2 linked regions of the Methanothermobacter marburgensis str. Marburg genome follow. The main gene of each other region encodes a partner of the protein of the gene in region 2 in a complex. Links are inferred from orthologs where the notes say so. Each region holds a gene or a part of one and is shown on either strand. Other genes may lie near its edges.

Evidence for each region.
Region 1: the proteins of MTBMA_RS00045 (region 2) and MTBMA_RS00555 are in contact, whole or in part, in a crystal structure (PDB 7CNS), measured with the Thermococcus kodakarensis proteins. The link is inferred for Methanothermobacter marburgensis str. Marburg from one-to-one orthologs. Residues at the interface, in WP_011250200.1 of Thermococcus kodakarensis: Ile25, Ala28, Leu29, Ile32, Tyr33, Ala47, Gly48, Asn53, Ile54, Ala57, Glu60, Phe61, Leu62, Tyr99, Ser128, Glu129, Ser130, Asn145, Arg146, Glu147, Gly148, Gly149, Pro150, Ser151, Leu153, Tyr164, Leu201, Gly202, Asn203, Gly227; in WP_011250199.1 of Thermococcus kodakarensis: Arg6, Lys7, Ile8, Leu27, Gly28, Thr38, Arg58, Gly59, Lys60, Gly61, Ser62, Thr63, Val64, Ser66, Tyr67, Val68, Tyr70, Ala71, Lys74, Glu86, Ala87, Glu88, Thr89, Ile90, Ala92, Thr93, Ile96, Ile97.

Annotation. Positions count from the first base shown.
Region 1 is NC_014408.1:104,820-120,287, reverse strand. The notes cover bases 2,763-5,596. They hold MTBMA_RS00555 (DUF126 domain-containing protein), read right to left. Parts: upstream 4,465-5,596; coding sequence 4,060-4,464; downstream 2,763-4,059. Other genes in these bases: truD (tRNA pseudouridine(13) synthase TruD), read right to left, coding at 4,484-5,596; MTBMA_RS00560 (DUF5518 domain-containing protein), read left to right, coding at 3,686-4,036; MTBMA_RS09295 (hypothetical protein), read left to right, coding at 3,297-3,587. In the rest of the region: MTBMA_RS00575 (heavy metal translocating P-type ATPase), read right to left, coding at 1-1,950; more of truD, read right to left, coding at 5,597-5,731; ftsA (coenzyme F390 synthetase), read right to left, coding at 5,776-7,161; MTBMA_RS00535 (hypothetical protein), read right to left, coding at 7,424-7,801; MTBMA_RS00530 (AIR synthase-related protein), read right to left, coding at 7,813-9,168; imidazole glycerol phosphate synthase subunit HisH, read right to left, coding at 9,175-9,771; MTBMA_RS00520 (sugar phosphate nucleotidyltransferase), read right to left, coding at 9,776-10,780; cfbD (Ni-sirohydrochlorin a,c-diamide reductive cyclase catalytic subunit), read right to left, coding at 10,781-11,860; DNA/RNA nuclease SfsA, read left to right, coding at 12,053-12,751; MTBMA_RS00505 (potassium channel family protein), read right to left, coding at 12,760-13,770; MTBMA_RS00500 (hypothetical protein), read right to left, coding at 13,788-14,063; MTBMA_RS00495 (cation-translocating P-type ATPase), read right to left, coding at 14,182-15,468. UniProt on the Methanocaldococcus jannaschii protein: Component of a hydro-lyase that catalyzes the dehydration of mevalonate 5-phosphate (MVA5P) to form trans-anhydromevalonate 5-phosphate (tAHMP).
Region 2 is NC_014408.1:1,672-17,252, forward strand. Bases 6,132-9,078 are described here. They hold MTBMA_RS00045 (aconitase X catalytic domain-containing protein), read right to left. Parts: upstream 8,223-9,078; coding sequence 7,041-8,222; downstream 6,132-7,040. Other genes in these bases: MTBMA_RS00040 (GAF domain-containing protein), read left to right, coding at 6,132-7,014; MTBMA_RS00050 (single-stranded-DNA-specific exonuclease RecJ), read right to left, coding at 8,244-9,078. Also shown: pyrB (aspartate carbamoyltransferase), read right to left, coding at 1-487; MTBMA_RS00015 (tRNA (adenine-N1)-methyltransferase), read right to left, coding at 497-1,228; MTBMA_RS00020 (DEAD/DEAH box helicase), read right to left, coding at 1,233-3,443; MTBMA_RS00025 (DUF5400 domain-containing protein), read right to left, coding at 3,589-3,909; MTBMA_RS00030 (DsrE family protein), read right to left, coding at 3,920-4,717; MTBMA_RS00035 (DUF169 domain-containing protein), read right to left, coding at 4,720-5,391; more of MTBMA_RS00040, read left to right, coding at 5,506-6,131; more of MTBMA_RS00050, read right to left, coding at 9,079-9,620; MTBMA_RS00055 (30S ribosomal protein S15), read right to left, coding at 9,586-9,987; MTBMA_RS00060 (XTP/dITP diphosphatase), read right to left, coding at 9,987-10,550; MTBMA_RS00065 (bifunctional N(6)-L-threonylcarbamoyladenine synthase/serine/threonine protein kinase), read right to left, coding at 10,589-12,208; nicotinate mononucleotide-dependent phosphoribosyltransferase CobT, read left to right, coding at 12,307-13,377; MTBMA_RS00075 (hypothetical protein), read left to right, coding at 13,402-14,040; undecaprenyl-diphosphatase UppP, read right to left, coding at 14,157-14,987; ilvE (branched-chain-amino-acid transaminase), read right to left, coding at 15,048-15,581. UniProt on the Methanocaldococcus jannaschii protein: Component of a hydro-lyase that catalyzes the dehydration of mevalonate 5-phosphate (MVA5P) to form trans-anhydromevalonate 5-phosphate (tAHMP).

The sequences.
Region 1 (15,468 bases), 110 kb from region 2 along the record:
TGCCTTATCCTCAGGCAGGACCTCCGCGATAACGGTGCTGATTCCCACCTCCCGTGCCACCTTCTCAGCCGTCCTCCTGTTATCCCCGGTGATCATTGCCGTTCTGATCCCCATCCTTTCAAGTTCCCCTACAGCGGCTGTTGCGCCGGGGTTTATCCTATCAGAGACCGCTATAACCCCCTTAAACTCGCCGTCAACCGCAACCATGACCACTGTCTTCCCCTCTGATTCTAATTTCCCGGCATCTGCTGGAATCTCCACACCGAATTCATCCATGAGGACCCTGTTACCTGCAATCACATGTTGGGAGTTGATTTTACCCTCAAGACCCTTTCCTGGAATGGCCCTGAACTCCTCAACCCCTGGTATCTCCAGACCCTCCCTCATGACCCTCTCTGTGACCGCAACTGCGATGGGGTGCCTTGATCTGGCCTCAAGGGCAGCTGCATACCCCAGCACGTCCCCAACGATGTCTGTAACCTCGGGTTTACCCTCTGTAAGTGTGCCTGTCTTATCAAAGAGTACGCAAGATATTCTACCTGCAACCTCAAGTGCCTCGCCCTTCTTTATGAGTATTCCAAGTTCAGCCCCCCTTCCTATGCCAACAGTCACCGCAGTTGGTGTTGCAAGTCCAAGGGCGCAGGGACAGGCCACAACGAGTACCGAGATCAGGACCGTGACCGATATTAAAAGACCGGCCCCCTCAACAAGGTACCAGTATAGAAATGCTGCCAGTGCAACCATGAGGACAGATGGTATGAAATAGGACACTGCCCTGTCGGCGATCCTCTGAACCGGTGGCTTTGATGCCTGGGCCTCATCAACCAGCCCTATGATCCTTGAAAGGAACGTTTCATCACCTGTTCGCTCAACCTTGAACCTAAGTACCCCATCGGTGTTTATGGTCCCTGCGATAACCTCAGATCCCCTGGTTTTAAGTACAGGGAGCGGTTCCCCCGTGATCATGGATTCATCAACATAGGATTCTCCATCCAGAACCCGACCATCCGCAGGTATCCTGTCACCTGGCCTCACAACAACCTCGTCGCCTTCAACCAGCTCATCTGCTCTGACCTCAACCTCATCTCCATCCCTGAGGATGGTGGCGGTGTCAGGCTGGAGTTCCATGAGCCTCCTTATCGCCCCTGATGTCTTTCCCTTTGCCCTTGCCTCCAGGTACCTTCCAAGTGTCAGGAAGGATGCCAGCATCAGAGCTGTCTCATAGAACATGAAACTCGATGGGAGAACCCCCACGGTGCCAAGTAAACTTGAAAGGAAAGCCACCCCTATACCCATAGAGTACATAACATCCATGTCAAGTGTTCCTGATCTCAGGGACCGCAGTGCACCCCTGAATATTGGTCCTGATACATATGCAAATGGTACCACAGAGACCAGGAGCATGAAGAAGCCCTCATTTACCGGTGGGTGTATGCCAAGGTACATCATGGCCATGAGTGGCAGTGAAACACCAAACCCCACAGCTATTCTTCTCAACTTTGGACCCTGGTCCTCCTGAATCTCCTCATCACCCTCTGTTCCCATGAATTCATAGCCGAGGTCCTCAATGGTCCTCCTGAAATCCTCTGCTGATGCAAGGGATGGGTTGTAGGCTATGTATGCCTTTTCGGCTGCAAGGTTGACCGTTGCATCACTTACACCCTCAAGTTCCTTCAGGGCTGATTCTATCCTCTGGGCACACATTGCACAGCTCATACCCCCTACAAGAACAGTCAGGTGTTCATTGATGACGCTGTAACCCGCTTCCTCTATGGCGGCCTCCATTGATGGGAGCCCCACAGTTTCAGGGTCATATTCAACAGAGACCCTGCCCTCCACAAGGTTAACTACGGCATCAGATACTCCCTCAAGCTTCTTAAGTGAGTCCTCTATCTTGAGGGCGCATGCTGCGCACCCCATTCCACCTATACGTATCGTTATCCTCTTCATCCAGGACACCTTCACAGTAAGCAGATATCAGTCGTCCGGGGACCTGTAGATCACGCCATCCCGTATAACCCACTGAATATTCCCGGGGTCTGAAAGTTTTTCAATCTCATCCACCGGATCGACACCGGTTATAACAATATCCGCGATCTTACCCCTATCCAAAGTTCCTATACGGTCTTCCCAACCCATGCACTCTGCTGCATGCACAGTTCCAGCCCTCAATGCTTCCAGTGGCTCCATTCCGATTTCTGTGAGATAAAAAAGTTCCATGAGATTCCTGCCATGTTCAATAACCCCTGAATCGGTCCCATGACCATCCTAACCCCCTTTTCATGGGCTGTTTCCATGTTGTCCCTGTGGACCCTGGCGACTTCAATGGCGTCCTTTCTGCTGTATTCCTGGAGTTCACCACGCATTGCCCTTCTGCAGTTAAGGCGTGTCACAAGGAATGTTGGTACAAGGTATACACCCCGTTCAGACATCTCAGCTGCTGTTCTTTCATCGATGTATGTACCATGTTCAACAGAATGCACACCCGCCCTCAGGGAGTTTTTTATCCCCTGAAGTCCATGTGCATGGACCATCACCCTTTTTCCTCTGAATGATGCCTCCTCCACCACTGCAGCGAGTTCTTTAACCGTGAACTGTGTGTCCGATGGTGAATCCGTGCTGCTCATAACACCACCGGTTGCCATGACCTTCACAACATCTGCACCTGCCCTGAGTACTTCACGGGTCTTTTTCCGCACATCAGGGACGCCATCACAGATACCTGAGGGAAGACCAGGGTATGTTCGCTCAATGTTCATCCCTGAGCGGGTGTGGAAGTCAAAGTGTCCTCCGGTCACTGATAGGGGTGTGACACTTATCTGCATGCGGGGTGACTGGATCATGTGGGATTCAGATGCCATTCTGACGCCCAGATCAGCCAGCCCCGCATCCCTTACCGTTGTAACACCCGCATGGAGTGTTTTCCTCATGTTCTCAAGTGCCCTGTAAAAGTAAAGTGAGAGGGGATCCTCAAGTTTGCTCTCCACCCTGAATCCATCCTCCATGATATGCACATGGAGGTCTATGAACCCTGGTAAAATGAAGCTGTCTGAGGCATCAACCACATCAACGCCTTTTACGTGTCTCTCAACAGACGCTATTTTTCCGTTATCGATCAGAATGTATCTTCTCTCATGATCCCCTGATTCAAGGTCCACAAGTTCCCCCTTTACCGCGAATCTCATTGGAACACCTGTTATAATAATATGAAACTCAAGAAAATTATATATTTTGATTGGAACCTATTTAATATATGAGAGGGGGTGATATTACGGCTCTTATCTCATTCCTTGTTGATGAAGAAGGGCAGGGTGCAGCCGAGTACATCCTCCTCTGGGGGTGTGATCGTTATTTCAATTGTGGCGATACTGATTTACAGGTCATACTTCCAGAGAAGCGCTCTGAACTCTGCACAGGATATTCGGGATGTCAGAAAAAATATTAATGACTCAGATGCAGCTAAAAATGCCGGTGCAAATAATTCAACATCCCCGGGGCCTGTTCCAGAACCAAAACCCATAGAACCACCGGGCAAACCCATAAAGCCACCAGTGGTTCCACCTGTTGAACCCAACCCAACAATATAGGTGTTAAATTGATTGAGGATGAAGCAGGACAGTCATCATCAGAATACATCCTGCTATTATATATCGCTGCAAATTCAATTATCTGTGGGTGATCAGTAATGGAATTGAGATTCAGCTGGAAGGCAGTTGCTGCAGGCATATTAATAACAGCAGCCCTTGGACCCGTATTCAGATTTGTGATTCCATCATTCACAGGTATACTCTCAATAATCGTGGCGGCAGTGGTATGTGGTTACATTGCAGATAGTGAGTATCCAGGCGGTGCCCTCAATGGGGCCATCATGGGGGCCGCCGTGGGATTGATAAATATCCTGATTGTTTACCTTAAAACCGGGTCAATGAATGCGGCCATCCTCTCAATACTCATCTACGCCCTTGCAGGGGATGTAAGTCTCGGGATACTTGGCGGGGCTTCAGGTAGCGTCCTGAGATCCGCCATTGAATCATGATCCTCTATGGTGGGTGTAACCCCCTAGACCCTGATTTTCCCCTCAACCGCGTCCACCTCAACCTCCAATGAATCTTCTAGGATTTGAAAAAGATCGGCCTCTGGCCTGTCAACCATGGGTATCCCTGCCATTATGGCTCCAGTGGCGATTATTGGCTCTGCATTTGAACATATTATGGCTGCTGGCGCCGTTCCATTCTTTGACATCTGGAATATGACATAGGATCCAACCGTTGAACCCTTACCACCAGGTATCACAAGGACCTTTCCGCTCATGCTTCTGCCGTGCAGGGGGTGCCGGGGGTCAATAACGGTACCTGTCCCTGGGTCAACACCGCCAAGGAAACTCAGGGGCTTATCTGAAATGATCACAGGACCCTTTCCCCTTCCCCTTGAAATGATTCTGCAGCTGATCTCCAAATTAACCATCTCCATAAGATCTAACACTTCAGGCAACGTCCTTCTTCATTATCTCCCTTAAAACAGAGGTTGCATAGCATCCCTTCGGTATTGAAAACTCCACTTTGATTCCCTCAGGGTTTAGGGCGGCCGAAACATCCCATATCCTGAACCTTATGGCCCTCCTCATGCCATGACTCCCAAGCTTAGGGACCTCTATGGAGTTGAAGTCAGGGAGTGAAACACCCTCCTCCTCCAGTATCCTCCTCTCGATCTCACCGGGTTTTCCATCTGCCAGTGGCACCTTGCTACCGTAGAGTGGCGCTGTTGGGTGTGCCTCAAAGTTGATGATCATCTCCTCCACCTCCCGTGGATCCGGGTCATGGATTATGTGCTGCTCATTGTCTATGATGATGTCACCCTCAAGGTAGCTGTTTATGCCAAGAGCCGCCCTCTCACTGACCACCCTGTTGAATAGGTAGGACTGGTATGCATGGACAAACATCCTCTTGAGGGGCTTTGGAAGTGCATGTACCGCGGTTATATAGGACTTTTCAGAGAGTTCTCCCTTTCCGAGATCCCTGATGAGAACCCTGAGCATCATCCTCTCATACCTGAGGGAGGCCGGCATGAGTTCATATGCACCCTCAAGGTCCCCCATATCATATGCCCGTCTCGCCCGGGATACAAGCTCGGATTCCCCCTCAATTGGGTTTCCAATGTAGGTGTCCACCGCACCCTTCACATCACCATGCACCAGTGCCCTGCCAACGAGGTGTGTGATTGCCCTGGGGCTTCCGAATCGCTGCCATCCATAGTAATTTGGAACACCCTTCTCCTGAAGCTCAGCCAGGGTCTCCCGGGTCTTCTCAAGGGGGTCATCAGCTTCAGGGCCCCTTATGAGAATCCTGAATCTGTTACCCCTTAGCTGGCCCATTCTGAGCTTTTTTTCATTGGATGTGACCTTGAGGAATCTGACATTCCTTATTCTATCCTCTATTCCCTTAACGTCCTCGGGGTCTGTGTTGCTGACGCATATCCACTGCCTGGTTACCGCGTTCCTGTCCTTCATCCCTGCGAATCCCATTCTCCTTCGGTCCAGGTGCAGTTCCCTTGCAATGTCCAGAAGGACGTCCAGGGTTGTTCTGTCCTCCTTCTCCATCCATATCCAGGTGTTGGGCCCGCTTCCGCTTGGCTCCATGAGCGGTAATTCCTCAACCTGGAAGTCCCTGTTATGCACCCGGATCCTTCCACCGATCCCCTCTGTTGATGTGACGTAGGTTTCTGCGTTAAGCATGATTGTACCCCAAAGCCTAGGCTGAAATTGAATTCTATCCAGCGTTATCTTCTATCAACTATGCGTTTTGGTCTTCCCTTGACCCTGTAGAATTCAAGCTCCCCGGGACCTGTGAAGTTGAACAGTATCTCAAAAATGCCCTCTGTATATGCCTCGTAGAGTTCTCTCTTATATTTGAAGAAGGCCCTTATAAAGTTCTCCCTTACTATATCCATGGCACAGTTTTCAGGGTCCTCACACTCCAGTGACACCCTCATTGTTATTGGCCCCTCATCCTCATCGCCATAGAGGAAGGCCTCGTATTCACCTGTTAGATAATCCATATTCTCCCTCTGGAACACCGCTGCCTCAACATCGACCCTGTTGAAGGGGTGCCCTGCCACCCAGAAGGTCTCGGCCTCCCTTTCAGGGTTCATTATCCTCATATGGGTCCTTCCACATTTGCACCTATCCCTTGAGATTACAACCGTGGTGTCCTCGGTGTCATAGTTGAGGAGGAGGGTCCCCGTTTTCTCACCGACAGGAAGAAGGGTTGTGAGGACTATTCTGCCGCACTCCCCATCATCAACAAAGTCCCTCATGGCTGGATCATAGACGTCCAGGTGCACCAGGTCCTCAGGGACATGCAGGCCCTCCTTGATGTGGCATTCTCCGCACATGGTTCCCTCGGTGCTTCCATAGGTGTTGTAGACTTCAACGCCCCATACTTCCTCCACGTACTCCCTTGATTCGGGTGCGAAGCTTTCGCCGCCTGCAACCAGTCTCCTTATACTTGACTCCCTGGGATCAAGGCCCTGTTCCTTCATGCGCCTCGCGAGCCTCAGCAGTTTGAATATGCTTGCAACTATACCTGTGGGACGGTAGCTCTCTATTATCCTCACAGGAAAGGTGCATTTGCCCTCAGGGATTATGGTCATCCCTATCTTCTGTGCTGCCAGGGTCATGGTATTTGCACCCACATTCATGCCATAGGAGGCACATACAACCACCCTGTCACCCCTCTCAAATCCCTGGGACACGAATGACCTTGCGTACTTCTCGGCGTACCTCTGCCAGTCCCCCCATGTGAGGAAAAATGACTTCGGCCTTCCGCTTGTACCGCTGGTCTCATGTATGGTGTATATGTCCTCCAATGGGGCGCATCTGAATTCGAAGTCATCCCTTTCAGGGGGCTGGTTTTCCCTAACGGTTTCACCGGTTATTATCGGGAGCTCCCTGAGGTCCTCATGGCTCCTTATGTCTGAGGGCCTGATACCGTTTTTCCTGAACCATTTACTGTAGAATGGGGAGTTCTCGTAGGCATAGCTCACGGTATACCTTATCCTCTCCTCCACGAGGGCGTCCAGGTCCTCCCGTTCCATGGTCTCTATTTCAGGGTTGAAGTAGTTCCCCATGACAAGCACACCTCCAGTTATTAGATTGGAGTGCATTGGATAAAGTTTTAATGTGTTCATGATGCTGAATCATGGGGAAGTCATACTGCAGTTAAAGTGTCAGTGAACCATCATGACATGATGAGAAATATTTGAAGGCCCCTAAATCCCTTCAAAACTGAAAATGGATGCCCTGACCGGGACTTGAACCCGGGTAATAGGATCCGCAGTCCTACGTGATATCCGCTACACTATCAGGGCAAAATGAGATCAATAAAAGATTGGGCAATCAACTATTAATATTTTTCCATGCCAGCAGTCATCTCCACACATAAAGCCTGAAGATCACAGTGCCCCGGCAGGCCACAGCGGTACCTATGTCTTCTGCATCCCCCATTGAACCGCGGGAGGCAACTGTAACCTCTCCTGAACCATTATCCATGGTCAGATTGTAGTTCATCCCCTCAAGGGTCCCGTTGAGGAACCCTGATGCCAGTGTGGAATTAGGGGACTCTGCAAGTTCCTCAAGCAGCGGTTTATCTGCAGGGTATGATGCCATTGCATCAAGGACATCTGAAGCTTCCAGGGTGTCATCCACAGGAGCTGTGCCTGTGTTAAGAACTGATGCCGTCAGTATGAAGACCACTGCAAGTCCAAGGACCGCGTCCAGGGTTGATATGTAGCCCCCATCATCCATATGGACACCATTCACTTCCCTATGAGTTTAACGACCATGTCCTTCTTCTCTATGGCCCTCCTTGCGGCCTCCTCAACCTTCCTCTTCATCTCATCAAAGTCCTGGGGTGTTTCGTCACCAACCATCTTCTTTATCTGTGTGTAGGCGGCCTCACGGAAGAGGGGTCTGAGCTCCTTCATCACACCATCCCCTATGAGGAGGGGAACACCTGAATCGGTGACCCTTCCCACCTCGGCTATGGGGACACCTGCACCTTCAACTGCCCTTATGATATCCTTGGAGACATCTTCAGGTGCTATTATCATGAGGGAGTCAATTGACACCCCCAGGGGGTCAATTTCAAGATCCTCAAGCATTTCAAGTACCCTTGGGTTTACCATTGACCTCACAGCCTCGGCATCGAATTCAAGGCCCACTCCGGTGGTTGATGATATCTCATGGGCATCGCCCCTGAGCCCGCCATTTGTGACATCGGTCATTGCATGGATCACCTCAAGGAGCCCTGCCTCCATTATGGCCCCGGATGCCCTTATGAAGTTCACATCAAGGGTCTCCCATACAACATCAAAGAGTCCATGGTAGATGGCAGCTGTTGTGATGGTACCCCCTCCTGAGCCTTCTGTAAGGAGTACAACGTCACCTGGCTCGGCCCTCTTCCTAGCCGTTGGGGGTGTCCCTGAAACTCCAATGGCACCCACCGCACTCACGAGCCTGTCACCGAGGACCATGTCACCACCAACCCTCAATGTGCTCCCTGCAACCACAGGTACATCAACCAGTTCAGAGACCGCCGCTACACCCGCTGTGAAGTCAAAGAGTTTGCCAACATCCCCATCATCTGCTAGGTGCAGGTCGCTTATGAGTGCAACTGGCCTGGATCCCATGACGCAGACATCCCTCAGGGCGGCCCTTGTAACATGGAAGCCCCCCAGGAAGGGGTACTCGCTGAGCCTGGAGTGGATGCCATCAACGGCGGTTGTTATGTAGACCTCCCCCTTATCGGTGTCTGTCCTTACAACACCGCCATCATCCTGGGCCTCGGGATTTATGAATGCCCCGGTTTCTGTGCTTGATACTATATCAGCGATTTTCCTGTGGACAAAGAAGTCCCCCTCTCCCCGGGATCCCACACCCATCTCGCCCATTCCAACACCGGCGAGGGGATATGATATTATCTCCCGCAATCCATCATCCAAGCCATCCGTCCCCAGTGTATTTCTCACCTCATATATCACCGCATCAGCCATCCTCAGGGACCTCTCGGTGTCTATATCCTTGAATTCCCGTATACGATCCGCCAAGATGCTTCGCAGGGATTCCTCGTCCATGTGGTCTATGTTGCGCCTTACAAATCCCTCTATGTCCATTAAAATTTACCCCCTGATTATTTCCCTGAAGTTTCTCAGGATATCCAGTCCCGCCTCACCGCTCTTTTCAGGGTGGAACTGGGTTGCATATACGTTATCTGCCTCAATGGCCGCTGTCATCTCAATACCATACTCGGTTGTTGCCGCCACAACGTCGTCTGCCGGTTCTGCATGGTATGAGTGGACAAAGTAGAAGTACTCATCCTCCACGCCTTCAAGGAGTGGGGAGTCCCTCCTGGAAACCAGCTGGTTCCAGCCCATATGTGGCACCTTATTTCCAGGTGGTATCCTCACCACCCTGCCGGGTATCACATCAAGTCCCCTGACACCCGGTGATTCCTGACTCTCAGATAGGAGGACCTGGAGTCCCAGGCATATGCCCAGGAAGGGTTTACCATCCTCTATGTTCCTGATTATTGGGTCCCTTAAATTCTCAAGTTTATCCATTGCACTTCCAAAGGCCCCCACCCCTGGAAGCACAAAGGCGTCTGAGTCATTGATGGATTCTGGACTTGATGTTACCTGAACATCGGCCCCTATCTTCCTGAAGGCGTTGGAAATGCTCCGGAGGTTCCCGCTCCCATAATCTATGATGGCTATCAATGGATCACCTGGTATAGTAGTCCTTCACCCTGACGGTGTCATCAAGGTGTGGCGTTGATACCTCATGGAGTACCGTGTTCTCCATTGCCACGATTGAATGCCTCTCACCGGGCTCAATTCTGATGGTGTCGTTCTTGCTGAAGTACTCCTTCCTGTCCTGGAATTCGATGTACCCTGAGCCAGATATTATGTACATGGTCTCATCCTTCTTCTCATGGTAGTGGAAGGATGTCCTGTAGCCCTCCCTTATAAATAACTCCTTTGTGAGGTACTTCTCCGTGTTTATGAGTACCTTCTCATAGCCCCAGGGCTTGTCCTCCCTGTTGCGGTACTCCTTGCGTATCTCCTCCAGCTCCTTGGATGTGTCTATTGCCATCCAGAAGAGGCCGTCCTCCCGGTAGTAGCCGAGTTTGTTTTCACTGGCCATGAGCGGGAAGAGTGTTTTCTCAATATCACCTGACTCGAAGTCCCCGAAGTCCAGCTGCCCCTTGGAGAAGTACACACCTGCATTTATGTAATAGTCAAGGAGGGGTTTTTCCCTGAAGCTGATTATCTTGTCCCCGCTGAGTTCCACTATACCATAGGGTGACTGCATCTTGGTTATGAAGATAGTGAGGGGGTAATCGGACATCTCCCCAAGGTGTATCATCTTCCTTATGTTCAGGTCTGCCACCACATCCCCGTTACGTATTATGCACTGTTTATCTCCATCTATGGCCTCCATACCAATCCTTATTGCGTTGAGTGTTCCCAGGGGTTTCTCCTCCCTCACATATTCCAGTTTAAGGCCCTTGTACTCATCACCATACCTCTCCTCTATCTTATCTCCAAGGAACCCTGTGAGGAGGTAGGTCTTCTTTATACCTGCATTTTTGAGGTCAAAGAGCTGTTTATCCAGGATGGTGTAGCCCTCTTTTATTTCTATGAGTGGTTTGGGTATCTTCTCGGTTAAGGGTCTCAGTCTCTTTCCAAATCCTCCGCAGAGTATCATTCCAACGGTTTCAGCCAATTAAATCACCTTCTCAATGTTTCGCCTCAGGGCATCTCCAAAGTCTGATGCGACGGTAGTGCTCTGTCCCAGGGTCCTTGCATGTGCATCCAGTTCAGCCACCACATGGGTGTATCCTAGCTTTCTTAGTGGTTCCACGAGCCTCGGCCCGTCTGTAACGGCTACGGATTCCAGTTCCAGTTCCTCAACAGGCAGGGCATGGGGAACACCGGATACAACTGCAAATTCTATTTTCTCATCCCTCAGTATCTCCGCTGCCCTTTCACCCGTTACCGGGTATTCGTCGAGGCCCCCTGTTATGTAATCAACACGGTTGCCTGCATCCTCTATTTCCGCAAGTATGTTCACTGCATGTCTGCGTATCCTTGGAAGACCCGTGTTCCTGTCAAGATTCGCGATTATAAGAGGGTGGTTATCAGGGTTTACTGAGTGAAATGGAAGTTTCAGAGGATCTGCAAAGAGATATGATGTCTCCTTCTTGGCGTTAAGCACAAATGCAACTCTTTCACCATCCTTTATGGCCTCAATGACCCTTAATGCCACCTCATCCTTATCATCACCATATGAGGGGCGTATGTAGTCGCCCTGTGCCATTCCCCTTGTCTTCTCAATCTCAGTTGCAAGTCTGAGCATCTCTATCTGCCTCTCGGCCTCCTCATGAGGGATTATTCCCTGCTCTGCAGCCGCCTCAAGGACTATTATGGCCCCCTCGGTGTTGTCACCCTCACCGAATCCCCCATGGGATTCAACCGTTAGAACCCTTGCAGGTATGTCTGCCCTCTGGACCGCCTCCCTGAGGTCCTCGCCTATTATCATACTGGCGCAGGTTCCAACAACACCCACAAGTTCAGGTGAAAACATTTCATTGGCCTTTCTGAGTGTCTCTGCCAGTTTATCCGAGGCCCCGAATATGAAGTCCTGCTCTGACATTGCAGTGGTCAGCACCCTGACCCCGTCGGTTTCAAGGAGCCTTCCTGTTCTGAAGCAGCACCCATGGGGGCCATGGAGAATTATAACGTCAGCATCGAGGTCTCTGAGTGTGTAAAGTGATGCTGCTATTGGGCTGGGTCTTGGATGCAAATTCTCTCACCTCATAGTTCATATCCATGGACTGATTGATATCCATCAACACAGCGGGTTCTCACACCCCACAGTTCATATCCATGGACTGATTGATATCCATCAACACAGCGGGTTCTCACACCCCACAGTTCATATCCATGGACTGATTGATATTCATTTAAGTCAAATTAGTATATAAGGATGGTTACCATGATCATAGATAACCCTCTGATGGGAATATACCTTGAAAGACCCAACAGGTTCACCATGGTTGTTGATGTGGGTGGTGAAAGGAGGCTGGCCCACCTTAAGGATCCAGGTAGACTAAAGGAGCTTCTTATACCTGGAAATGATGTTATAGTTAGGAAAGCCACTGGAAAAGAAAGGAAAACCGAGTTTGATGTCATAGCGCTCAGAAGGGGGGATGAGTGGGTCCTTGTGAATTCCGGTTTCCACAGTGACATCGCAGCCAGCATAATAGAATCAGGCCTTGTTGACGAATTCCGTGGTTTCAGGGTGAAAAAAAGGGAGTACAGATTCGGAAAAAGCAGAATTGACTTCCTTCTCTCATCAGGAACTGAAGAAATGCTTGTTGAGGTTAAGGGCTGTACCCTTGTAAATGGTGAGGTGGCACTCTTCCCTGATGCCCCCACAGTGAGGGGTAGGAGGCATCTTGAGGAGCTTGCATCTGCGCTCTCCATTGGCTATAAAAGCAGCGTCCTTTTCCTGGTTTTTGGTGAAAATTCACGTTATTTCTCACCAAATATTGAAATGGACCCTGAATTTTCATATGCACTGAAAGAAGCCCATGCTAAAGGTGTGAATGTGATAGCATATTCCTTCCGGACTGTTCTTGACGATTCTGTGCGTGTTGAGCCCCTAAGGCGGATACCTGTTATATGGCCGTAATTCCGTGATTATGACCCGATGTATTCCATCAGGCGATCTATCTCATGGTTTTTCCCTATCCCCAGGATTATATCCCCCTTCTGGAATACGTAATCCCTGGGTGGGTCTATTATGAGTTCATCGCCCCTACCCACGCCGATTACTATCACACCAGTCCTCTCATGGATGTCCGCGTCAAGGACCGAAATGCCCTCAATGGGGCTTTCAGGGGGCACCGGGACTTCAACCATCCTCCTTGTGGATCCCTCTGCAAGGACGTCCTGTACAAACATGGCTTCATAGCCATCGTCGATGCTTTTTGACATAAGCCTGCCCGATATAACAAATGGCGAGATCACCTGGTCGGCGCCGGCCATCCGTATCTGCTCGATGTTCTCATAGCGTTCGGCCTCGGCTATTATCCTCACACCTGAGTCGATTTTCCTTATCCCCAGTATGCAGTGTATGGTCTCTGAATCAGACCCCATGTCCACTATAACAGCCCGTGCACCCTTCACATTGGCCTTTTCAAGGTCAGATATCCTTGTTGGGTCTCCATGCACAAAGTTAGCACCATTCTTGATGACCGTCTTCCTGACACCCTCATCCTCAGCGAGCACGAAGACCTCGCTTCCACCGAGCTCCCTCAGACACTCGAGTGTGCTCTCACTCCACCCGCATATAACCACATGTTTTGATTTAACCACGTCTATCAGCCCCATAAGCCTCATCTGCTGTCTCTTTATCAGGAATTCAAGGAGTGTCTCAACTGCAATGGCAAATGTCCCTATACCCAGGACTATGAGGGTCACGGTGAAGTACATCCCCAGTGGTGTTGATGGGCTGTAGTCCCCATAACCCACGGTCCCTATGGTTACAAAGGTCCAGTAGAATGAGACCGTCCATGATTCGCCCTCAATGAAGTGGAAACCTAGGGTTCCGTAGGCGATGACAGCTGCTGCAAGAAGGAATATCCGCGCAGCCGGGACCCTCATAACCCGTGGGAGGTGTTTCCTTATTATCTCAACTATGAGCACCATTTACATTACCCTGCCCCTTATGGGGTTCCACGCCTTGTGAAGAATATGTATGCCAGGACCACCACCACAATCAGAACAATTACAATAGCTGCAAGCAGCCCCCAGCCACTGGAGCCCCCATCATCGTCATCATCATCGTCAAGATCGGTTTTGAGCCTCTTTGATGAACTCTTAAATCCGCTGAATCCACCCCTCTTGATTGTGGGTTTCATGGAATCTGAGTCGTGTGCAGCGCATGCTTCAAGGGCGCCGGCAAGAAATACCATCAAAAGCATAAGTGCAATCCATCTCATTCAGGCACCTCCTCTGCAATACGTTTCTAATTTGCATTATTAAAAAATTTCTGAAAGAGTCCTGATAGCCAGATTATGATTAAGTTCCCAGTCTCATCTCTGAGGAAAAAATATCTGATCAGCCAAGCCTCCTCTGAATTAACTTCCTCGCCTCATCTGTAAGAAAAACCAGTGGAGCAAAGAGGATGATCATCAGCCATTCAACCGGTTTCAGTGGCTGTGTCCCGAAAACCGGCTGCAGTAGGGGCAGATATATGACCATCAGCATCACAATGACCGCAAATATCATGCCGGCAGGTATCCACCTGTTCCTCAGAAGCCCCACCTTCAGTGCTGAGGAGCGGGTGGTCTGTGATGAGAGGAGATTGCCCATCTGGGCCATCACTATACCTGCAAAGACCACAGTTGTGGCCCTCATGTAGAGGGGGTCATCTGCTGGGAGGCTCTGGCCTGGCACCCATCCCCCTCCTGAGAGCACAAGGAAGTATGCCATCATCACAAGGAATGCCTCAATGGATCCTGTAAACAGGTACCCCCTGAGGAGGACCTCAAGGTTAAGTAGTCTCTCCCTAACCGGTCTTGGTGGCCTCTGCATCACATCAGATTCAGGTGGGGATCTTCCCAGGGCAAGGGCAGGTAGTGTATCGGTACCGAGGTCTATTGCAAGTATCTGCATTATTGTTATGGGTAGGGGTATTCCAAAGAGCACCATAAGGACAAATGGGACTATCTCCGCGGTTTCATGTGAAAATATGTAGGTTATGAATTTTCTTATGTTCTCATATACCGTCCTGCCCTCCCTCACCGCAGTTACAATGCTTGCAAAGTTGTCGTCGGCGAGTACTATGTCAGCGGCCTCCTTTGCAACGTCGGTGCCGCTACCCATTGCAACGCCAATATCCGCCTTTCTGAGGGCGGGGGCATCGTTTACCCCATCCCCTGTCATTGCAACTATCTCCTCGGCGCCCTCAAGGACCGATGCTATCCTCATCTTGTGTTCAGGGACTGCCCGGGCAAATATTATGTTCTCCTCCTCAGAAAGTATCCTTAAAAGTTCAGGGTCTTCCATTTCATCAAGTTCCCTTCCCTTTATCACCCTGTAACTGTCGCCCTCTATGATTCCAAGTTCCTTTGCTATGGCCGCGGCTGTTAACCCATAATCCCCGGTTATCATTATTATCCTTATACCTGCAGTTCTGCACTGCCTCACAGCCTCCTTCACACCCTCCCTGGGCGGGTCATGCATTGCAGCCATTCCAACCAGTGTCAGTTCCCTTTCAACATTCTCTGGCGTGTAATCCTCAAGGTCCTCCGGGAGTTCCCTGTAAGCGAATGCAAGCACCCTGAGGCCCTCAGAGGCCATTCTGTCATGTATCTCTATGATCTTCCTTTTTTCATCATCGTC
Region 2 (15,581 bases):
ACTTCAGGTCACCCACAAGTGCAACATTGAGGGATTCTATTTTACCAAAGAACCTCTTCATTGTGTAGAGGTCAAGGAGGGTCTGGGTGGGGTGCTGACCTGCCCCATCACCTGCGTTGATAACAGGGACATCCACAATGTCTGAGATGTAACGGGCAGCCCCCTCAAGGTTATGTCTTATAACAATTGCATCGGAGTAGCCTGCAAGCATCATTGCGGTGTCAGTTAGGCTTTCGCCCTTGGCAGCGGATGTCGCGCCTGTATCTGCAAATCCAACCACACTGCCACCCAGTCTCTTCATTGCAGTTTCAAATGAAAGTCGTGTCCTTGTTGATGGTTCATAGAACATCATCCCAAGTATCTTTCCTGTAAGAACGCTGGAGGGCCTTTCTCCAGAGGCAACTGGCTCCATATTTTCTGCTTCCCTCAGAATGAACTCTATATCATCCTTTCCAAAGTCCTTTATTGAGATAACATTTTCAAACATCAAATCCCTCTAGACCTTTCTCATGAATGTGAGGTATCCTGTGTGTCCAACCATTCTGGTCCTGGGGCGCGTACCCTGCCTCCTGACCTCAATTTCACGCTCAATTATTTCGGATGTCCTCATATCTGCAAATCCCAGCTTTGAGCCGACCCTGTGCAGAATTTTTACCTGTTCAATGTATGGGTTGTAGAAAACAGCCCACCCTCCTCTAATAAGGGATTCATGCAGATCCTCCATCAGCTCCCAGGGCTGGGGAAGATCAAGGAATACCAGGTCAAGGTCATCCTCATCTATACCCTCCTTTATGTCCCTGTTTTTTACCTCAATATTTTTAAATCCAAAGTCCCTGATGTTCCTTTCTGCAACCTCTGCAAAGTCCTGCCGTATCTCATAGGTTGTAACATGCCCTGATTCACCCACCACATTTGCCAGGTACATTGCAACTGTACCCGCACCGGTACCTGCATCAACAACCCTTGAGCCGTTCACTATTCCTGTGTATGCACAGATCATCCCTATGTCCTTGGGAAGGAGTATGGAGCACCTCCTCTCCATGAGTTCAAGGTAATCGGAGAGGCTGGGTTTAAGGACATAAACCTCCCTTCCAAGGTGGGTTCTGAGAACATCCCCTGGTCTGGCCTCCTCTATCATCCGGGACTGGATGATCCCCATGTCAGTCTGAAAGTCCTCCCCTGCCTTCAGGAGGTACTTTTTACCCCTTTCATCCATGATTATACGCAATTGATCACCCTCTCATTTTTTCTGAATCCCTGAATTCTGCTTCAATAACCTTTCTGATCTCGGATGCTATCCTTTTACCGATTCCCTCCACTTCCATGAGCTCCTTCTCTGATGCGTTCATAACAGCTTCAACAGAACCGAAACTTTCAAGGAGCCTTCTGGCATACTTGGATCCAATGTAAGGAAGTGATTCCACAATGAAGAGCTGCTTTTCCTGGAGGGTGAGGGGTTTCTTGTCTGTCCTGATACGCATGTCAGGTTTTCCCTCCCTCTGTTCCCTAAGGGCTATCCTCCTTATCATTGCAGCCGTATCTGCAGGGGACCTTGTGGGGATTATGGGTATTCCAAAGTCCACCGCAACTGATGCAAGGGCACCCCTCACAGCATCGGGGTTCATGAAGCCCGAGTAGAGGTCCTCACCCTCTATTATCATCACAGGGTGCTTGAAGTTTTCCACCATATTCCTGGCCTGCCGGTAAAGTCTCTTATCCATAATTGACCCCAGGAAATCCTGGGTGGTTTTTCTTTCAATCACAGTGTCATCGCTGACCTGATAATCACCCACAGAGAGTGTTCTGAGTTCAAAGTCCACCCCCATCTTCCTGAGCTCCCGGAGAACCCTTGAGTTAACCTCACGTGAATCCACGTAGATGAATGGTCTTTCACCGTCAGTTTCAGGAAACCCAAGGGGCGTCAGTTCAATTTTCATGGAACCCCCCCTGAGGCTTTCCTTCATGGTTTTTTCCTTCCTGATACTTGAGTAATAGTAGGCCTCGTCCCGTGTCTTTTCTGTCATGAGGACCACCATTCTTCCTGATCTTCTTCTTCCTGTCCTTCCCCTCCTCTGTATCATCCTTATCTCTGATGGGACAGGCTCGTACATGACCACAAGGTCAACTGAGGGTATATCTATTCCCTCCTCTGCCACACTGGTTGATATGAGAACATCGTGGTTTCCCATCCTGAATGACTTGATTATATCCCGTTGCTGTTTCTGGGTGAGGCCCTTTTCACCGCTTCTACTGTTCTGCCCATAAAATTTAACGGCGTTTATCCCCTCACGTACACAGCGCTGGTATATTTCCTCAAGGGTGTCACGGAACTGGGTGAAAACTATTATTCTTGAGTCTCCCCCTTCAAGTTCCTTTCTGAGTATTTCAATGAGCCTGTCAAGTTTTGGGTGTTCAACCCCTGAAACAGAGGCCTTTCGGGTGAGGTACATGGCCCTTGTGAAGTCAGGGTCCATAATGAGGCTTCTGGCAGCCTTTGTGTTCTTCTTTTTAAGTCGGGTGAAGTATTTGTGAAGTGGATGGATCCCCTGGGTTTCAAGGAGTTCAAGGGCGTGCTCAACATTTATTGAGGCTGCTATGAGTGATATGGCCCTGTAACATGATTTTGGCGGATTTGATGAGCGCGCGATCCTGTTCTGAACACGGCCCCTGGCCTTCAGGAGGTCCCTTTTACCCACACTCACAGTCTCTATAACTCCAAGGTTCTTGAGCATCTTCAGTCGCGTCTTTAAAACCTTCTTCAGGAGGTCCCTTATCTCCTCAAGTTCAGGCTTCATCTTAACCCTGACCCATTCTATCCTGATGGGCTTGAGGTAGGGCCTGACGTCCGGGTCCTTTTCTGTCTTCACAACCACCTCGTTGAGGAAGAGGTTACTGCAGACGGTTTTTATTTTGTCCTCATCTGCACCGGGGGAGGCTGTCAATCCAAGTATAAGGGGATTTTTCGCGGTCTGCATGTAACTGGATGCAAGGAAGACATAGGAGTATGAACCAACGGCACGGTGGCACTCATCGAATACAAGGAGTGAAACGTCGCCTAGGTCGTACCTCCCGGTCAGGATGTCTGATTCTATTGTCTGGGGTGTTGCAGATATGACTCTGGACTCATCCCAGCGCCTCACCCTTTCCTCAGGGTTTATACTCCCTGTGAGTGAGGTGCATGGTGCGAGGAGGAAGTCCCTGAAGCTCTCCTCATGCTGTATGGCCAGCGGTTTGCTGGGTGATAAAATGAGCACCCTGGACCCCCTGTATTTCTGCAGTCTCTCTGCAGCCACCAGAACGGCAACAATGGTTTTTCCAAGGGCCGTGGGAGCCACTATCATTGAGTTGCCCTTCCTTAGGACGTCTGCTGCCAGTAACTGCTGGTAGGTCCTTGCCTCGACTGTCCCTGGTTTTATCAGTGGGTGCTCTATGTACCTTGCCATGGTCTTCTATCTGGTGATCAATTTATTTAATGATTTAATCATGGCATCCGCTGTTAATGCATATGCTGGAGCGAGATGTAAAAGTAGAATTAAATTTCCGGTACCCACATGGGGAAATAAAAAATAGAAATTAGGAGACTTAAAGTTATGCAAGGACCGATGCAGCTGCAAGCACCGCCGCTGTGGTCATGGTGCTGAGATGGCATGCGTATAGGGGAGCGGTCTGGAAGTTATCCCTGAGTACCGGGAAAAACTGGGTGTAGGCTGATATACCCGCCAGGATCTGGAGGGCCACAGCAAGATACATTAGATTCCCACCACCCATCACAAGGTTCAGTCCTGTTGCAATGAGCGCAAGGATGAGGACCCCAAAGTGGGGTGCCATCCTCATCCCCATTATACGGAATGTTATGAAACCTGAGGGGATCCCTGCAAGTAGCAGAGCAAACACAATAACCTGATACATCCTATCACCTCTAGAAGTTCACTACGGCGTACCTGGGGTCGCTCAGGAGTGTTATGAATGTAGCAGCCCCGGCGATTTTACATCCTTCTGTTATTTTATCTTCTGTGAGCCCCCTGAACTGAGCGCTCATCTCGCAGACATAAACTTTAGCACCCATTTCAATTACCTCCTCCATGAGTTCATTGAGGGTCGGGAAGGCCGGGTGTTTAACCTTTGCTGCCGCGCCCCTCCTGGCAAGGCTCACACCATCCATCAGAAGGAACACAGTGACGTCCTTACCCATGCTCAGGGCAGCCTTTGAGAATATAAATGTGGCATAGGCCCTCTCCGCATTACCTGTTCCATTGCTCTGAACAACCAGGACCCTGTCCCTTCCTGTGAATTCCTTTTTCTCAGTTTTTTCTATTTTTTCAAGTATAAGGTGGGTTTTTGATTTTTCTATCACCCTGGCGTTCATTTCAGGGGCTGAAACCGCAAGGTCATCGATAACGTCCTGACTTTCGGACTTTATTTTTATTCTCATCCCCTGTTTCATTGATGATAGTTTTTCGCCCACGATTATAAGGGGTCCAGGACAGGTTTCACCGGTGACGTCCACCTCTTCAATCTCTCCACGTGAAATATCAACCACCACACCATCAGGTCCTTTTTTAGCAGAATAATTCATTCCGTAACTGGCTGCAACCTTTTGAATCTCTTCATAGTTCTCCCTGAGTATTAACTGGATGTTTTCCTGGCCATTCTTCAGGATGTTGTCTGTGATTATGGCTGCAGCGTACCTGTTTATTCCTCTGAGGTTGATCCTCATGGTTACCCCCATTTCTCCCTGAATTTTCTGAGGGCATCCACTATTCCCTCAAGTTCCTCTGCAGGGACTCCAACTGCGAGTTCCTCTGGCTTTATTCCAGCATATTTTCTTGACCCGTTGCATCCCATTGTAATGTTTGGAAGGCCTCTCTGGATGACCGCAGCAACTGCATCTGCGCAGAGTGACTGTATACCTGAGTAGTCCCCTGTGATTCTGCCACCCCTCTCGTGGAGGTATGCCTGGCTCAGTCTCAGTGCCTGGGCAGGTTTGAGTATCAGCACAACCACGTCGGGTTCAAAGTCAGCATCCTCAAGTGGAGCGTACTCTGAGGCATAATATTCTTCATCTAGCATTGGCACAGCCTTCACGGTTTCATGGGCCGCTTCAGGGGTGCTGTAGTTTCCGAGTTTGTGGTACATGCTCCCATCTGCAACAGGTGCTGGAAGGCTGCAGAGGCCCATGGCGGCGGCGCCACCCTTACAGAGGTGTTCCTCTGCTGTTGCATGGCCCTTTAGCCCATTTAATCTGGCCTCCTGTATGAATTCGCAGTGCCTCCTTTTTTCAAGTCGGGGACCTGATGTTTCTTCCTCCGCCTTAACAAGTTTGACAGCCACGGGGCTGCCCTCCATCTGCAGGAGTTCCCTGAGTTCACCTGCAATCTTACGGTAATCCATACAACCACCTCAACATTATAGTATAACTATACAATAAAGTATAAAAAACTCATATTTAAATATTTCTATAAAATTATAATTCATGGTTATACCATAGGTAAATGGGGTGAGGTCGTGGAGAACCTTTCTGAAACCGAGAAGCTGATAATGTCCTACCTTGAATCGAACCCGCCAGAGGAGTGCATGCTGGATAAGATAACCAGGGGAATAAACCGCAGCAGGGCCACCGTACTCAAATACCTCCACATCCTGGAGGCAAGGGGCCTTGTGACCTACAGGATGGTGGGCAGAAGTAAACTATGGATGCCAACAAGGGATGCAGATGTTAAGACAGTGGAGTACCGGGACGACACCTCAAGGAACCCGGAGATCATAAAGAATGCCTCGGAGATTCACCAGACACTTCTCAGGCTCCTGGAACTTGAAAGAAAAATAGATGACCCGGATAAACTGGTTTTCACAGTGAACACACTCCTTGACATAGTTGTCGCCAATGAATCATTCAGGAGAATGTTCCCTGGCGCCAGAAGCCTTGAGGATATCATGGACAGGGAAAGTATAATACTTCTTGAAAGCAGAATGCATGCTCCTGGTAAAATACAGGCGGATCTCAGGGGAAGAGATGGTATAAGGAGAACCTACAGCCTCTTTATAAGCCCTGTAAATAACTTCTGGGTGATTATCGCAAAGGATATGGCAAGCTCATCATTCTCAAAGAATGAACTTGAAGTCCTCCTCACAATCACAAGGCTCAGGACATCATCCGATAGCCTGGAGGACTTTCTTGGGTCTGCAAGGGAGGAACTGGCAGGAGTTCTGGATATCAAACAGATATCAGTGGTCCTGAGAGACGCATCAGGTTTAAACCGGGTCTATGACCACCCATCAGCAATTAAACTTGAAGAATTTGATTATTTCATATACAGAAGCATCGAAACACTTGAAACTGTCTCATGGAGCTCGAATAAGGGCCTCATGTTATCGGTTCCCCTCATAACAGATGAAAGGGCAAGGGGGGCCATGATACTTGAGGTACCCGATGACTCCATATCATCCAGGGCACTTGAAATCGTGGAAATGTTTGCCGATGAGGTCTCAGAGTACATTGAACTTGAGAGGCTCAGAAGGGAGAACGAGGAATTTATAAGAACACTCCTTGCAATGAACAGGGTTTCTGAGATTATAAACAGCGATGAGGAAGAGAACAGGATACTTGAGAAATCAATTGAAGCGGTTATAGATACCCTTGAATTTGAAATGGGATGCATCTACCTCATGGAAGAGGAAATGGAACTCAAACTCAGGGTCCAGAAGAACCTGCCCGAGACCCTCAGCCGTATGTGCATGGCCGGGGTATTCACGGACCTCTTCAGCAGATCAATTGAGGATGAGCGGGTAATATATATAACCGCTGAATCCCCCGAATACCGCATGATACACGATTCAATACGTAAAAATAATATAAGAACTATTTTAATGATTCCAATCAGGTTTTCAGGGGAAATAATCGGGATACTGAACCTTGCAAGTTACAGTGTGAAGCCCTATAACAGGATAAGCCTTGAAAATATCTCATCCATTGGGCTTCAGCTTGGAAGTGCCATCAGAAAAATAAAGGGTTAGAGTGCCGGGCAGTTATTCCAGGCAGTTTACAATTTAAGGAGATTCATCCAGTCATCATAGACCGCATCAAGGCCGCACATACCCGGGACATAGTTGGCTGCCTTTGCAGAGTCAACACCAAGGACCTCATAGCCCAGTTCCTCCACAGGAGCCACAACCATGCAAGTGTCGGATACTACCATCCCCCCGGCAGCCTCTATCACATCTGTGTAGCCCATACGGTCCGCAGCACTTTTTATGGCGGCAGATGTGCATACCCAGAGATCACAGTCAGCGCCCTTCTTACCCACAAAGGATGCTATCCTTCTTATCTCATCAAGGGAGCAGTGGGGGCATCCAAGGCAGATTAAATCAGGACTATCAGAGGTGGTGGAAAGTTCCTCACGGGCCTCTGATATGTCACCGGCATCCACCCTGATCCTTTCATCCACCTCCTCCAGGGAAGCATCCCTGTACTCAGGTGTTATGCCATCAACATGGTAGAGTGCAACAGCACCTGATGACGCCATGGCGGCTCCAAGGGCCTTCAGATCCTCGGGTGCTGGCAAACCCCTTAGTTTGAAGTAAGGGACACCCTCCCCCGCAATCCTCCCTGCAATGTAACCGAGGGCACCGTAGTCTGCACCTGAGAGGTCACACTCCACATCAACCAGAAGGGTGGCTTTTCTGTTTTCATCAAGGTGGTAACCGTATTCAGGTGTCCTTCCACATATTGCAGCTGCAAGGGCCCCCGGCCCGCCCTCCCTGTTTGTTCTGGCACCGAGAACCGAGTTTGCATAGGAGACCGCAGATGACTCTGACCATGCAATATGGGACCCCTTGAGGGGCACGTTCCCTATGAGGTAAGGGGTGCAGGTGCAGGTGTTCATAACATCCATTGATGAGTAGGCTTCCACTATTCTGAGCTGTCTCCTGGCAAATTCCTCTGAAAAACCCATCTCCCTCCATCTCTCCAGGTCCATGCCGGCAGGGTTTAGTGTACTCTGGACCCTGACCCTGGCACCACCCTCACTCAGGTCCTCCAGGTATTCAAGGCCTGCGTCTCCTATGGTCTTGTAGGACACACCTGAGATCTGGGCAGATGATATTTCAACCATCCTCTCAGCCCCGTAGATGTCACCCAGGGCCACCAGTACTTCCATACTCTTCTGGATGGTTTCACCGAATTCGCCGTCATACATCTTCTCTTCGATTCCATCAAGGTACATAATCAACACCAATGGCAGCACTCACGATTTAATCTGTGCACCTGTTATTTCATCCACCAGCTGGAGGAAACTCTCCATATCCCTGTAGGGTACCATGGCACCGGCCGCTATATCATGCCCGCCACCTGTACCACCAAAACTGGATGCTGCATCCCTGAGGGCGGCCCCGAGATTAACACCCCTCTCAACAGCCGGTCTCGTGGTCCTTGCAGATACCTTCACATGCTGGTCCATCCTTGAAAGACCAAGGAGTGGAATATCAGGGTTCAGCAGTTTCAGGGAGAGTGATATGCTTGCTATGGTCCCCATTATCCCCTTAAAGACCCTGTCCTCACTGTAAATGTACTGTATATTCTCCATTACAGTGGAGCCCTCTCTCCTGATCCATGCAAGGCCCCTTATGAGCTCTTCACGGTAGTTTTTCTGGAGTTCAAGGCCCACTTCAAGGGCACCTTCACCCTCACCAAGGCATAGACCTATTCCAATGCCGTATTTACGGTTCTTTCCACAGGCATCAAGAATCCCTGCAAAATCAGACAGGTCACCAACGGCTGGCTGAAACTCCCTTGAAGTGAAAACCTCACCGAATATATCGGGGTTTATCCTTGATAGCTCATCCCTGAGGATGTCCTTCTCCTCTGGTGAGATGTCAGCGTATTTTATCCCATAGGAGACTCCTATACGCTCAAGAAAACCTTTTGAAGCCTCAATGTCCCCTGTTAATCCGGGGAGAGGGGGATTGAATGTGTATGCAATGGAACGGTAAAGGGGCTCGGTGTATCTTGATGCCAGTTTGAGGTCGCTGTGAACCTGCAGGACCCCTGCTTCAATCGCCTCATCCATTATGAAACGGTTTGCACCTGTGAAACCATCACTGTACTGCATATCGCCCAGGGCTCCAACCAGGGCCAGCTGCCCCGTATTTCTGCTGATGTTCCTGGTTGCCAGGTAGGCTGCACCCGAGGCGCTGAGGTCCCTGCTCCCATCAAGGCCATGAAGGTGGGGGTTCACGTGTACAACGTTGGAATCGGCCTCAAATTCAGAGGGCTGGTGATGGTCGGCAACTATGATATCGGCCTTGAGCCTTGATATCTCCTCAAGGTAGGCGCTTCCCATGTCACAGAAAAAGAAGAGGGAGTACTTCTCCCTTCCAAGCTTTTTTATGAACTCCTTCCTGAGTCTTGAAAGGATGGAGATGTGGAACTGGCCGTTTCTTGATGAAATGGCCCGTGCAACAACTCCTGCGGCCGACAGGCCGTCGGCATCGTTGTGGGATATGACCCGTATTATGCTCCCCTTCTCCAGGTGCTCCTCAAGGAGTTTTGAGGCCTCTGACCCCCTCTTTAAAATTGAGTCGGGGAGTTTACTTAACGAGTAGGGCTGCTTTCTGTGGGTCATATCTCCATCCTTCAGGCAGGACACCTTCTCTCACATAGTACTTCACAAGGCGCCTTATCTTTGATTCAACAATCTGCAGACCCCTCCTTGTGTGGAGGTCCTTGGGGTGCTCCTTGAGGTGGTCCCTTATGTTGACAGCCTTTCTTATGAGGTTCATGAGATCCTCAGGGTATTCAGGATTCATACCATGTTTTTCCAGTATCTGGGTTATTTTGAGTCCGGTGACGGCCTTAACGCTTGGTATGCCGTGCTGGTCCCTAAGTATGATTCCTATCCTGCTTGTGGAGTTACCCTCCCTGTATAACTTTACTATGAGATCCTCGATTTCCTCGTTTGAGTATTCAACCCATTCAGGTTTTAGAGCCATTAAATCACCTCATAATTTTCAGTATACCACTGTGCAAATTTCTTAAGGGCCCTGCTCCTGTGTGAAAACCTGTTCTTTTCGATGGTACTGAGTTCTCCAAAGCTCCTATCCATACCTTCAGGATAAAACAGGGGGTCAAATGCGAATCCCCTGGTTCCACGTTCCTCAGTACCTATACGTCCTTTCACTACGCCTAGAAAAACCTCGGGTTCGGATTTGGGGGCGCAGAACCCAACAGCCGACCTGAACTCAGCGTAGCGGTCTTCAACATTTTCCATGAGCTTTAAGATACCTCTGTTTCCAATGGTATCCTGTACATAGGCAGAATAGGGTCCTGGAAACCATTTAAGGGCCCTTATAAATAGTCCTGCATCCTCTACAATAACAGGACCGTCCATGATCCTGGCTGCATGCTCTGCACCGTACCGGGCCACCTCTTCAAGGGTTCCCTGAAGTTCAGGGTAGCCCAGATCAGCATGCTCAAGTTCTATTCCAGTATCATGGAAGATCTTTTCTGCCTCAGATAATTTGTGTTTATTGCCTGTTATAAATGTTACCTTCAATGGGAATCACCTTCAGGTTTTCTCTTATTTTCTAAGACTCACCCATCCCTGTCCCTGGTTGTGTATCTACCCCTTGCCTCTATTTCGCCTATCTTTGATGAGATATCAGCGTCTGTGAACTTCCTGTAGCCATCAAGCACGCTCCTGAAACAGTCTGATGCAAGCTGGTAGTGTGTGCTCTCCAGGGATTTTTTCAGTACAAGGAGATCCACCCCCATGTCCTCAATTTCATCCGAGAACATGCCCAGGCCAAAGTCTATGAGGACCACCTCATCCCCCCTGAGGATTATGTTGGACCCTGTGAGGTCTCCATGTATTATACCTGCACGGTGCAGTTTTCCAGTAGCCTCACCGATTCTTGAACAGATTTCCTTATTTTCAACAGCGTCCCTGAACCTTGTACCCTCAATCTCCTCCATGATGATGGTTCCCTTTTCTGTATCCACGTCAAAGAGTATGGGTGTGCGTACACCTGCGCTCTTTGCCTGGTTGATGAGGCGGGCCTCCCTCCTTGTCCTGGATGATCTGAGTTTATGGTCGATTTCAGGGATCCTGTAACCCTTTGATATTCTTTCCTTAACAATACACGGCCTTCCCATCCATTCACCGCTGTAAATATTGGCTTCGGCACCCCTGGCCCTGAGGTTTCCCTGAAGTCTGACCACATGTTCTGACTCCCGCATCCAGGGGACATCCACCTCATCTGTCCTGTAGCGCTGCACAACAGATGTTTCCTCTATCCTCTGGGGGCCCTGATGTTTGTGGACAAGATGTCCCAGCCAGGCTATCATGGCCCCGTTGTCACCACAGTATTCAGGGGGTGGCATATGGAAGTCCACACCGTGCTCCCTGCACATGGTCTCCATCATTTCACGGAGCCTTCTGTTAACGGCAACACCCCCACAGAGAAGGACCTCGCCCTTTTCTGTGTAGGCAAGAGCACGCTCACTGACCTCAACGAGCATGGAGAAGGCTGTCTCCTGCAGACTGTACGCCAGGTTCTCAAGTTTTTCACCGGCCTCCAGTTTCCTTATGGCCGCCGTTAAAAGCCCTGAGAATGAGATGTCCATCCCCTTGACACTGTAGGGAAGCTCCACGTAATCTGATGCCTTGGCTGCAAGTCCCTCAATGACGGGACCCCCGGGGTGACCAAGGCCGGCCTCCCTTGCGAACTGGTCCAGCATGTTTCCCACCGCGATATCAAGGGTTTCACCGAACACCCTGTACCTGCCCTGGTTGAAGGCGATGACCTGGGTATTCCCACCACTCACATAGAGTGAAAGAGGGTCTGATGCACCTGTTGTTAGCCTACCTATCTCTATATGGCCTATACAGTGATTCACACCCACTATTGGTATTTTAAGTGAAATTGCCAGGGTTCTTGCGGCTGTTGCAACTGTTCTGAGGGCTGGCCCCAGACCAGGGCCTCTGGAGAATGATATGAGTCCTATTTCATCCATATCCACCCCGGCATCCTCCAGCGCTTCCTCCACAAGCACCGGTATCCACCGGGCGTGGTGTTCAGCGGCCTCCCTGGGATGTATGCCTCCCCTTTCAGGTATGAGTGGCCTGCCCCTGAGCGAGAGCACCCTTCCACTGTCGTCAACGATACCAACACCTGTCTTCTCTGCGGTTCCCTCTATACCTAGACACAACATTTTATTGATCACCACCGGTTGAGGTGCTTGGTCCAAAACTGTAACTACTTTATTTATTCACGGTTATAACTATTGTATCGGTGAAAAGGTGAATGGAAATGTTTGATGGACTTAGGATTTATGGATCAGGTGATTACCTGGAGGGGGTTCTTGACAGGGAATCTCTCTTCATATGTGCAGTTGCAACAACCGAGACATCAAGGATTCCGGGGATAACAGGGGCCGGGGCCGGACCAGACCTGACTGAGTACACCCCTGCGGCTGATGTTGAACTAATAGTACATGACGCCCCAAGGTGTCTTCCTGAGATACCCCAGACAATTGTGGAGGGTGAATCTGCACCCACACCTGCGGTTATAACAAAGGCCTCCCTTGAACTGGCTGAGGTACCCTTCATGGTTGCGGATGCAGGGGCATCGGTGAAACCCGACGTGCCCTATATAAACATCAACTCAGGGCATGGGGGGGATATAAGAACAGGAAGAGCCGTGGATAATCCTGAGAGAATATATGAGAGGGGGTTCATGGTTGGCAGTACGCTCTCGAAACTTACAGAACACCTTGTGGTTGGCGAAAGCACACCGGCCGGTACAACAACCGCCCTGGGGGTCCTGACGGCCCTTGGGTATGATGCTGATTTCAGGGTCAGCGCAAGTCTCCCTGAAAATCCCCATAATCTCAAGAGGGATGTTGTAATGGAGGGCCTAAGGAACGCAGGCCTTAAAAAGGGTGATTGCCGTGAAGATCCATTCAGGGCTGTTGCTGCAGTCGGTGACCCCATGATACCCGCCGTTGCAGGTATGTGCATGGGAAGCAGTGTCCCTGTAACACTGGCAGGGGGGACCCAGATGACCGCGGCATGCGCCCTCATGAAGGCAATTGATCCTGAATTCGACTTTTCAGACACAGCAATTGCAACAACCATATTCGTTGCAGAGGATGAAACCTCAGATATAAACAGGATCGCTGAACAGATAGGTGAAATCGATATCTACGCAGTTGACCCCGGCTTTGAGAGGGCATCCCACAGAGGTCTTCACGAGTACCTCAATGGTTCGGTCAAGGAGGGCGTGGGTGCTGGGGGTGCAATGCTCCTGGCACTTCTTCATGGAATATCTGTTGAGAGCATAAGGAACAGGGTTGAGAAGCTCTGCAACACAATACTCTGATTATGGGGTGATATTCTGCTGGCCATGAGCAGGGAGGGTCTGGATGGGATGATACCGGGCCCTGCAATCCTCATGGTAGCAGTGCTCCTTTATATTTCAGGTTTTTTTCTGGACGCTTCTGGCATGCCACCGCCATATGGGTTTCTCAACGGGAATATGGTGGTTCATTTTTCCTCTTTTCCTGGCTTCAGGGAGCAGTTCATTGACTATCTGGGCGCAACGGCTTTCTGGATATTCGTATCAAATATCACCCAGGTACTGGTTTTCATATTCACACTTGCAACCACCATTCAGGTTTTGAAGGTAATTGTTCTATCAGGGGCGCTCCTCCACAATCTCGTATCTACGTGGGGATTCAGGGGGTTTCTGATCTATGCAGGTACGGTGCACCTCCACCTTGAGGTTATGGGATGTATATTCTCACTGCAGGCCGCAAGGGTTTTTATTGCTTCGATACTGGAGTCCATATCAAGAGGATCCGCAGAACCACTGATAGGCGCCATAAAAGAAAGGCTCCTGTTCCTGATAGTACTGATCGCTATCATATTCGCAATGGCGGCCATTATTGAGGTTTTCTGGAGCACCTGGTGGGTCTATATATTCACAGAGAGACAGGTTTCATGGACCTATTTCCACAGCCATGTTGCCTCTGTGGAGCTGTGACTTTAATTAGATCTGAAACCCTGGATCAGGAGAAAGCCGTGACTTTAATGTATATGTGAAACTGGTTGGGCGTCTGTGATTTTTCGGGAAAAAACGAGGATAGGATGTCCTATAACTCAGAGAATTGACACCCCGAGGATCAGGAGACCCAATGCGAAGCAGTAGTAGGCGAAAACATAGAGATCCCTTTCCCTTATGAGCTTCAACAGGAACTTTATTGCAATGTAACCCGATACAGCGGATGCCACGAAACCTGCAATCATACTGGCACCCAGTAGGTCCATACCTGCGCTGATATCCTTCACCTGGATGATTGCAGCCCCCAGTATGGCGGGTATTGATAGAAGGAAGCTGTACCTTGCTGCAAGCTCCCTTTCAAATCCAAGGAAGAGACCTGCAGATATGGTTGCACCGGAACGGGATATGCCCGGGGCTATTGCCAGTGCCTGTGCACCCCCTATTATGAGGGAATCCCTGACACCCAGTTTTTCAACAGGAAGTTTTTCCCTTATCTTTGCACTGATCCTCTCTGAACTCCACAGGAGAAGACCCGTTACTATAAGGAAAAATCCAACGGCTGTTATGCTGCTGAACAGGGATTCGAAGAAGTCCTTGAATAGCACACCGGCAAGCCCGGCGGGGATGGTACCTATGAGGACCATCCAGGCCAGCCTCTTATATGGATCCTCATCTATCCCATTCCTGAAATTGCCTCCGGGAATATCTGTAAGACTTGAGATGAATGACCTTATCATGTGGACTATATCACTCCAGAAGTAGGTGACAACAGCCACCAGGGTTCCCACATGGAGCAGGGTGTCAAATGCAAGGCTGGATTTAACACCCATTATTTCAGGTACGAGCACAAGGTGACCTGAGCTGCTTATTGGGAGGAACTCTGTGAGCCCCTGAACAATTCCGATTATTATTGCCTGAAGAACATCCATGGAAATCACTTATAACTTTTAACTTATAACTTCCAAGTTTTCACTTATAATGCTGAAATACTAGAGGTAGGTTAACCAGCCGAAGCTGTCCTCTGATTCGGCCCTGATTATCCTGAAGAACTCATTCTGCAGCATCTCTGTCACAGGCCCCCGTCGACCTGAACCTATCTCTATACCATCAACGGACCTCACAGGGGTTATCTCTGCGGCTGTACCTGTGAAGAAGATTTCATCTGCAAGGTAAAGCATCTCCCTTGTAATAGGTTCTTCACGGACAGGGACACCCTCAGCCCTGGCTATCTTCATCACAGAATCCCTTGTTATCCCCTTAAGGAGGGATGAGGATACAGGTGGGGTCTGAAGTTCACCGTCAGTTACGATGAATATGTTCTCGCCACTGCCCTCACTGACATAGCCATGGTAGTCCAGCATTATTGCCTCGTCATAGCCATGTCTAACAGCCTCCATCTTGGCCAGCTGGGAGTTCAGATAGTTTCCACCGGCCTTTGCAAGGTTTGGCATGGTGTTTGGGGCCATCCTCCGCCAGGTTGAAACACCCACATCAACACCCACCTCAAGGGCCTCTGCCCCCAG